DNA from 4 places in the Streptomyces sp. NPDC085900 genome. Region 1 is predicted to be linked to each of the others. Evidence: riboswitches for the same ligand, from Rfam matches in the RefSeq annotation. Region 1 holds a riboswitch; each other region holds the start of a gene.
The links. Region 1 has a riboswitch for cyclic di-AMP ahead of ACIGDI_RS13620 (transglycosylase SLT domain-containing protein). Riboswitches for the same ligand answer to the same signal wherever they lie in the genome.

Region 1 (2,192 bases):
CGCGTGGCGGAGTCCGGGGCCCGGCACCTCGTGGTGACCGGCCGCCCGGCCCCCAGAGTGCGGCCGCTCCTGGACGATCTGGGCAGCACGGGGCTCGCGGTGTGCGGGCAGGGCGCGCAGGTGTACGACGCCGGCGCGGACCGTCTGCTGTGGTCCGTCACGCTGGACCGGGAGCTGGCCGAGACGGCCCTCGGCAAGATCGAGGCCGAGGTGGGCCAGGTGTACGCGGCCGTCGACCAGGACGGCGTCGACGGGCTCACGCTCATCGAGCCCGGGTACCTGATGCCGCACCCGACCCTGCCCGCCGTACGCGTCGACCGGCGCGACGACCTGTGGTGCGAGCCGATCAGCAAGGTGCTGCTGCGCCATCCCTACCTGTCCGACGACGAGTTGGCGGCGACGGCGCGGTCGGTGGTCGGTTCCCTGGCCACCGTCACCATGTCGGGACCCGGGACCGTCGAACTCCAGCCATGCGGCATCACCAAGGCGACGGGCCTCGCGCTGGCCGCCGAACACCTCGGCCTGGGCCCGGGGGAGACGCTCGCGTTCGGCGACATGCCCAACGACATCCCGATGTTCGACTGGGCCGCCCGGGGCATCGCCATGGCCAACGCCCATCCCGAGCTGAAGGCGGTGGCCGACGAGGTCACCCTGTCGAACGAGGACGACGGCATTGCCGTCGTCCTCGAGCGGTTGTTCGCGCGGGTCTAGGACCTGACGGTCCTTCGCCTCGCCGGCCTAGTAGGCGCCGTAGACGTTGTCGATGGAGCCGTAGCGCTGGTACGCGTAGTTGCAGGCGGCGGTGATGTTGGCGACCGGGTCGTAGGGGTCGTACGCCGTGCCCGCGACGTGGTAGGCGGCGAACGTCGGGTCGATCACCTGCAGCAGGCCCTTGGAGGGGGTGCCGGCCAGGGCGTTGGAGTCCCAGTTGTTGATGGCGTAGGGGTTGCCCGAGGACTCGCGCATGACGTTGCGGTAGATGCCGTCGTACGTGCCGGGGATGCCGTGCTGGGCCATGACCTGCAGGGACGCCCGGATCCAGCCGTCGAGGTTGTTGCTGTAGCCGAGCGACGACGCGGTGACGACGCTGTCGGTCGCCGCGGAGGCGCTGGTCGCGCCGACGACCGGAAGGGCGAGAACGGCGGCGCCCGTTCCGATGACGGCGAGCTTGCGGACGAGGCGGGATCGCTTGGTGAGGCGGTGGCGAGCGGTTGCGGGCATGGCGGGTTTCCTCTCCGTCGCCTGCGAGGTGAGCTGTCGGGTTCGGGCGGGAGCTGCCCGGCCGCGCCGCCGTACGACGACACGACTTCACCCCAAGCCGGTGAGGGCGTCCTGGGACGCCCGTCCGGCGGCTTACCTGGTTCCCCCGCTCCTGCCGTGCGTGAGTTGGTCGATGGTGGAGAACGGGCGGCGGCAGGATTAGGCGTCCGCCCGGCAAGGCGGGAACGTATGCGACAGCACATGTCCGGAACAAGCGGCGGAGTCACACATCGGGCCGCTTGACCTCGGTGTGGGGGCTTTGGGGTGCTTGATCCTTTGCGCTTGCCAAGCCTCAACTCGCTTTTCCGGGAAGGTGGATCGGCCGAAATCGCCCGGAATGTGGATCTTGGCGTCGAGTGAGCCAAGTCACGGGTGTCGACAAGCGCGTCAAATCGGGCAATGGGCCCAACTCATAGTCAATGGGCGGCCCGTGGGAGTTCGCTCGCCCTCGGGGGCCCTCGCTCCGGGTGATGCCTTTGCGTGTGTCGCCCGGGGTCGTGCGCCGGAACCCCCGTAACCCCTTGAGTCCCCGGGAGCGGCCGCCATGTCCATGCCGTCACGGCCCGGGCGCGTCGAAAGGGGAATCGCCCCCCGCAGAGCAAGTCAGTAAAAATGCATTGTTATGAGGTGATCAGAAACATACCGGGCGTGATCCCATACCGCCCCTGCTGGACGGGCGGGCGGCATGGGTGATCGAAAGGCGACCGGATACGCTGACTTGAGTGATGGCAGCGACCTATCGACAAACCGCGTAACCAGCCAGTAGACACCAGCAGACAGGAGACCCCTCGTGACCGTCGTCGGGCCGTTCGGGCTGAGCGTGCGGGACCAGGCTCTGGAAGCCGATGTCCAGGCCGGATTGGTGGCTGTCGAGGAGGGCCTGCTCGAAGCCACCAAGAGCGAGGTCCCCTTCATCACGGAGGCCGCCCAGC
Region 2 (2,192 bases), on a different contig from region 1:
CCCCAGAGAGCGCAGATCCTCGCTGCCGCCCCTCCTGGCGCGCTCCTGGCCCAGTCTGACCAGGCCGCGCAGGACCTTGAGGTGGGCCTCGGTGCGCCGCTGGGCTGCCCGGGAGGCACCCAGCGGCTCCAGCAGCATGCGCATCTCCAGCAGGTCGGCGGCCTCCTGCTCGGTCGGTTCCGCCACGCACGCGCCCGCGTGCCGGCGGGTCACCACGAAGCCCTCGGCCTCCAGGGTGCGCAGGGCCTCACGGACGGGGACGCGCGAGACGCCGTAACGACGGGCGAGGAGTTCCTCGGTGAGACGGCCGCCACGCTCGTAGACACCCGCGACGATGTCGTCCCGGATGGCCGTGCACACCGAGTGCGCCGGAATACGCATGACCGACCTCCGTCTTAATCCCCGTGAAACGTCGACGATTGACGTTGTGTCCAGCGACTCTATTGCAATGAGCCGGAATTTCCGACGGGGGGCCGGAATCCATGGATATTTTTTGGACAGAGGGGTGACAGAAACGACGAAAACCCCGGCTCGGGGGAGCCGGGGTCCTCGGAGTCTGGCGGCGCGTCGCTAGACGTTCACACCGTGCGAGCGCAGGTACGCGACCGGGTCGATGTCCGAGCCGTAGTCGGGGGTCGTACGGGCCTCGAAGTGCAGGTGCGGTCCGGTGGTGTTGCCGGTGGAGCCGGAGAGACCGATCTGCTGGCCGGTGACGACCTTCTGGCCGACCGAGACGCCGATGGACGACAGGTGGCCGTACTGGGTGTACGTCCCGTCGTTCATCTTGATCACGATCTGGTTGCCGTAGGCCCCGCCCCAGCCGGTCTGGACGACCGTGCCGTAGCCCACCGCGTGGACGGACGTGCCGCTCGCCGCGTGGAAGTCGATGCCGGTGTGGCTGCCGGAGGACCACAGGGAGCTGCTGGCCTTGTAGCCGGTGGAGACGTACGAGTTGGAGATCGGCGCGACGAAGGAGTTCAGGCGCTTGCGCTCGGCCTCACGGGCGGCGCGCTCCTTGGCCTCGCGCTCCTTCTTGGCGAGCGCTTCGGCCTTCTTGCGGGCGGCCTCCTCGGCGGCCTTCTTGCGGGCGGCCTCCTCGGCGGCCTGCTTCTGGGCCTCGGCCTGCGCGTCGATCTTCTCGGCGATCGAGTCGCCGATGCTGATGACGGGGGTGAAGCCGGTCTGCTCGACGGCGTCGACGGAGTTGTCGGCGGCGAGCGCGGGTGCCGCGAGGGCACCGATCACACCGGTGGTGGCGAGGGCCGCGACGCCGGCGACCTGGGCGGTGGAACGCTTGATCCGGCTGGGACGACGGTGCTTCCCGGTGGCGCACATGAACGCCATGTACAGGCTGGTCCTTTCCTTCCCTCTCGCCTACCGGGTTAGCTGACGGGTTCGGAGCAGGAAGGTCTCCTACGGACCCCCTCGCGGCTCGCGCGGGCGTCCGATTCACCCCAGGGACTGCGGTGGGTCCCCGGCTCCCCTGGCTCGCGCCGTACGGGGACTCGGCGATGACTGTCCGGTGCCGCGGGTGCGGCGCACTGCCTGACGAACAGCCCGCATGACGCTAAGCGGGGCGCCTTTCAATCCCCAAACGGATCGCGGCTTTTGTAGCGCATCCCACAGGGCAGACAGGCATCTCTCCTTCAATTCCGCGCCAATTCGGACATAGAAGGGCCCTAGTGACAGGTCAGTCACCAGGGCCCCTCCACGCGCGCGTGCCGCTACTCGGCGGAAACCACGGTCACTTCACCGATGCCGAGCGCCTCCACCGGCGCCTTGATCTGCGCCGCGTCGCCGACGAGGACGGTCACCAGACGGTCCACCGGGAACGCGTTCACGACCGCCGCGGTGGCCTCCACCGTGCCGGTCGCGGCGAGCTGCTGATACAGCGTCGCCTGGTAGTCGTCGGGCAGGTGCTGCTCGACCTGGTCGGCCAGCGTGCTCGCGACCGCCGCCGCGGTCTCGTACTTCAGCGGCGCCACGCCCACGAGGTTCTGCACGGCGACGTCGACCTCGGCGTCGGTGAGGCCGCCCTCGGCGAGCGTGCGCAGCACCTTCCAGAGGTCGTCGAGCGCCGGACCGGTGTTCGGGGTGTCGACGGAGCCGCTGATGGCGAGCATCGACGCGCCCGTGCCGTCCGGGGCGGACCTGAGGACCTGCCCGAACGCGCGCACACCGTAGGTGTAGCC
Region 3 (2,192 bases), on a different contig from region 1:
TCACCGTCGCGGAGCTCGATGGCCTCGAAGGCGCCCGTGGAGGCGCCGGAGGGGACGGCGGCACGACCCGTGCTGCCGTCGTCGAGGCCGACCTCGACCTCGACCGTGGGGTTGCCTCGGGAGTCCAGGATTTCCCGGGCTACGACGACGTCGATGGACGGCACGAGCATCTCCTTCTTGGATGTGACGCTGGTTGTGCGGGGCACGTGGGCCCTTCTGGGCCCTACCTCAGCCTTGCGACTAGAGCCTAACCGCCCCGGGGCCATCGGCCAGCCGACCGACCGTCCCGTGGACAAGGACAGACGGTACCTATTGTTCACGCCCGGAACAAAGGAGGGTGAACACAGCATGTATCGCGGGCGACGGCGGGCAAAGAAAAACCCCGCTCCGGTGCGTACGGGGGAAGACGCACCGGAGCGGGGAGCCCGTGGGGACGGGGGTGGCCCTCACGTGCCTCCACTGTGGGGGACACGGATGTGCGGGGCCTGTGGTTCGACTGTGTCCTACTTCAGGTGCAGCTGCTGACCGGGGTAGATCAGGTCGGCGTCCGTGACGATGTCCTTGTTCAGGTCGAACAGCTTCTTCCAGCCGCCCTTGACCTTGTGGTCGGCGGCGATGGAGCTGAGGGTGTCGCCCTTGACGACCTTGTACTCGCCGTCACCCTTCTTGACCTTCTTGCCGGTCGGGGTGGTGACGGTCTTGGTCGACTTCTTGGGGGCCGGACGCTCGGAGGAGCGGGAGGCCTGCTGCTCGGTGGTGGAGCGGGTGGTGGTGCCGGACGAGCCGGTGGAGGCGCTGGAGCCGTTGTAGGCGGCGCTGGACAGGCCCGTGCCGCAGACCGGCCAGGCACCCTTGCCCTGGGAGGCGAGAACCTTCTCGGCGACGGCTATCTGCTGGGACTTGGAGGCCTGGTTGGCCTGCGGGGCGTAGGCGGTGCCGCCGTACGCGGCCCAGGTGGAGGCGGAGAACTGCAGACCGCCGTAGTAGCCGTTGCCGGTGTTGATGGACCAGTTGCCGCCCGACTCGCACTGGGCGACCGCGTCCCACTCGGAGGCCGTGGCGGCGGAGGCGTTGCCGGCCGCCATCAGCGGGGCGGCGATGGCGACACCGGTGACACCGGCGAGCGCGGCGGCGCGGGTGGCCTTGGACGGACGACGGTGCTTGCCCTTGGCGGAAAACAGCATGGTGGATCCCCTCACCGACGCCTGCGAGGTGAGCTGTCGGGTTCGGGCCGGTTGAGTTGCCCGGCCGCGGCCTCGCTCTCGCGAGCCGCGGCTACACCCCAAGCCACCACCGTCAACCACCCGGTGGGGCACTTACCTTGGGTCCCCCGCTCCTGCCTACGGCGCTGTTAAGCGACGACTGTTCCCGTACGGCCGCTGGCAGGATTCGGCGTTGCGACAGACGGGGCTCGGGTTGCCGAGCGGTCACGACCGTAGACACGGAATCCGCCGAATTTCAAAGACGATCAGGGCTTCTGAGACTCATCCCACACTTTCACCAAACCGGACATTCAGCGCGAAGCGTGACGTGAACTCCCGCCGCATTTCGCCCTATTCGGCAGGGAGATCCAGGGTCTGACCGGTGAAGATGTGGTTCGGGTCGGTACCGATGGCCTGCTTGTTCGCGTCGTAGATGGCGCGCCATCCGCCGTCCACGTCAAGGGAGTCGGCGATGGAGGCGAGAGTGTCGCCGGTGCGGACCGTGTACGAGTCGTGCGCGGCGGCCTTCGTGGCGCCGCCGTCGACACTCTCGTCGGCGCTGGCGCCGCGGTGCTTGCCGGTGCCGGTGCCGGTCGTCGCGGAGTCGACGGCCCCGGTGTCGACGAGGCTCCAAGAACCCAGCGCCTGCTGAGAATTGTCCGACTCGTCACCCTTCGCCCGACCCGCGGACGAGCCGCCGGCCCCCTGGGACGCGCTCGGAGTCGAGATGGAGGGCGAGGCGGAGCTGTCCGATTTGCTGGACTTGCCACTGGAATGCGAGGAAGAGCCCGGAGAGACCGAGGGCGAACCGGACGCGTCCGAGGAGGCGGAGTCACCGGACGGGTCGCTCGACGCGTTACCCGACGAATTGGACAAACCAGTTGAGTCCGAACCGTCGGACGAATCGGATGAGTCGGACGAGCCGCCCCCGATGCCGGTGTCCACGTCTGCCGAACCGGAGTCCTTGCTCAGCCCCGACGTCAGTCCGCA
Region 4 (2,192 bases), on a different contig from region 1:
CGCTGGCCGTGCTCATCAACGCTCTCGTGCGCCGCGGCGACGAACAGCTCGCCTCGCAGCGCGCGATCGCCGAGGCCGCCCAGCGTGCCGTACTGCCCGACCCGGCCGAACGGATCGGCACGTTCACCATCGCGGCACGCTACGAGGCGGCGCAGCGGGACGCGTCCATCGGCGGCGACCTGTACGCGGTGCAGGACAGCCCGTACGGCGTGCGGCTGGTGGTGGGCGACGTGCGCGGGAAGGGGATGGGCGCGGTGGCGGCCGTCGCCGTCGTGATCGGGGCGTTCCGGGAGGCCGCCGAGCAGGAGGCGACGCTGGAAGCGGTCGCCGGGCGGCTGGACCGGGCGCTGGCCCGCGAGGGCAGCCGGCGCGAGGGTCTCGACGCCTTCGAGGGCTTCACCACCGCCGTACTCGCCGAGCTTCCGCACGGCGACGGCGTCGTCAGGATCGTCAACCGCGGCCATCCGCCCCCGCTGCTGCTGTGCCCCGGCGGGACGGTGCGTCCGCTGCCCGCCCGCGAGCCCGCACTGCCGCTCGGCATGGGGGAGTTGGGCGCCTGGCCGGACCGGGCGGAGCAGACCCGCTTCCCGGGCGGGGCCACACTGCTGCTGTACACCGACGGGCTGTGCGAGGCGCGGGACCGGCACGGGGAGTTCTACGATCCCGCGGCGAGCCTTCAGGGCCGGGCCTTCCCCGATCCCGCCGGGCTGATCGCCACCCTCGCCCAGGAGGTGCACCGGCACACCGGGGACGGCACGACGGACGACATGGCGATGCTCGCCGTACGGCGTCACGCCAGGTGATCGGATGGCCGCCCTCCGCATAACAACTGACGAACCGTCAGTCGCTGTGAAGATCCCGAGAAGGGGTCAACTCGCCCGTTTTTCGCCGGTCATGGACCTGTACGTCCAGCCCGGAAACGTTAATGATCAAGCCGAACTGCTTGGAATCCACACCCCGGGTCTATTAACGTTCGATAACGCAGCGCGGTCGTCCCAGCCGTCACAAGAGGCGGCTCCGTGCGCACGCGCCGAATCCCGCAAGGGAACCGGGGAACCACCACCCTGGGGTGAATCGCGCGGATGCCACCGTGGACCCACGGCCGGTATACGCGCGTAGGAGACCTTCCTGCTCCGAACCCGTCAGCTAACCCGGTAGGCGAGAAGGAAGGAAAGGAGCACGCCCACGTGGCGTCCAACCCGCCTGCCCCGGCAGCACCGTTCGTGCCGAGCACCGAGCCCTTCGGCTTCGCCCCCCGCACCGACGAGGGCCAGTGGGAGGAGTGGAATCCCACCGCGGAGTCCATACGCCCGGTACGGGGCAAGCACCGCGTGGCCAAGCAGCGCGGCGGCGGGCTGGCCCGCAGCTCCACGGTTCTCGGCGTCGGTGTCATAGCCGCCGTCGGCGCGGGCGGCATGGCCAGCGCCAACACCGGCAAGCCCCCGGTCTCCATCTCGATGCCCGACCTGGCCTCCGTGAGCCATGTGTTCGGCGACGACGCGGCCCCCAAGGGCTCCGCCACGGCGCTCAGCAGCGTCGGCGTGACCACCGAGGACACCGCCGAGGGCGCCAAGGACGCGGGCGAGGCGCTGCGCGACCGCATCATGGCGCAGGCCGAGGCGCAGCAGGTCCAGGTCGACAGCAAGGCCCAGGCGGTCACCGAGGCGTCCTTCGCCAAGCAGGTCGACGCCGCTGCCACCAAGGCGGAGCAGGACGCCGCCGCCAAGGCCGCCGACGCCAAGCAGAAGGCGGAGGCCGAGGCCAAGAAGAAGGAAGAGCAGGCGCGGCTGGCCGAGCTGGCCAAGCAGTTCAAGCTGCCGGTCGTGTCGTACACGATCACCGGCACCTTCGGCCAGGCCGGTTCCATGTGGTCCTCCGGCTACCACACGGGTCTCGACTTCGCCGCCCCGACGGGCACGCTCATCAAGGCCATCCACAGCGGCACCATCACCGAGGCCGGCTGGGCCGGGTCGTACGGCTACCGCACGATCCTCACCCTCGACGACGGCACCGAGCTGTGGTTCTGCCACCAGTCGTCGATCAGCGTCAAGGTCGGCCAGAAGGTCGCCACCGGTGACGTCATCGGCCGCGTCGGCGCCACCGGCAACGTGACCGGCCCGCACCTGCACCTCGAGGTTCACCCGAACGGCCAGGCCACCGGGATCGACCCGATGACGTGGCTGCGCGGCAAG

Region 2: linked by a shared signal. The riboswitch ahead of ACIGDI_RS29600 (M23 family metallopeptidase) and the one ahead of ACIGDI_RS13620 (transglycosylase SLT domain-containing protein) in region 1 are both predicted to bind cyclic di-AMP.
Region 3: linked by a shared signal. The riboswitch ahead of ACIGDI_RS24135 (transglycosylase family protein) and the one ahead of ACIGDI_RS13620 (transglycosylase SLT domain-containing protein) in region 1 are both predicted to bind cyclic di-AMP.
Region 4: linked by a shared signal. The riboswitch ahead of ACIGDI_RS41550 (M23 family metallopeptidase) and the one ahead of ACIGDI_RS13620 (transglycosylase SLT domain-containing protein) in region 1 are both predicted to bind cyclic di-AMP.

Annotation. Positions count from the first base shown of each region.
Region 1 covers NZ_JBITSP010000003.1:899,285-901,476, reverse strand. The annotation lists gene ACIGDI_RS13625 (HAD family hydrolase) at 1-711, shown strand, start outside; gene ACIGDI_RS13620 (transglycosylase SLT domain-containing protein) at 739-1,221, opposite strand; cyclic di-AMP (ydaO/yuaA leader) riboswitch at 1,227-1,403, opposite strand; gene ACIGDI_RS13615 (polyprenyl synthetase family protein) at 2,051-2,192, shown strand, end outside.
Region 2 covers NZ_JBITSP010000009.1:285,092-287,283, forward strand. The annotation lists gene ACIGDI_RS29595 (GntR family transcriptional regulator) at 1-381, opposite strand, end outside; gene ACIGDI_RS29600 (M23 family metallopeptidase) at 571-1,344, opposite strand; cyclic di-AMP (ydaO/yuaA leader) riboswitch at 1,357-1,521, opposite strand; gene ACIGDI_RS29605 (M16 family metallopeptidase) at 1,725-2,192, opposite strand, start outside.
Region 3 covers NZ_JBITSP010000007.1:27,248-29,439, forward strand. The annotation lists gene eno (phosphopyruvate hydratase) at 1-170, opposite strand, end outside; gene ACIGDI_RS24135 (transglycosylase family protein) at 504-1,184, opposite strand; cyclic di-AMP (ydaO/yuaA leader) riboswitch at 1,188-1,358, opposite strand; gene ACIGDI_RS24140 (transglycosylase family protein) at 1,554-2,192, opposite strand, start outside.
Region 4 covers NZ_JBITSP010000020.1:67,655-69,846, forward strand. The annotation lists gene ACIGDI_RS41545 (PP2C family protein-serine/threonine phosphatase) at 1-803, shown strand, start outside; cyclic di-AMP (ydaO/yuaA leader) riboswitch at 1,019-1,176, shown strand; gene ACIGDI_RS41550 (M23 family metallopeptidase) at 1,188-2,192, shown strand, end outside.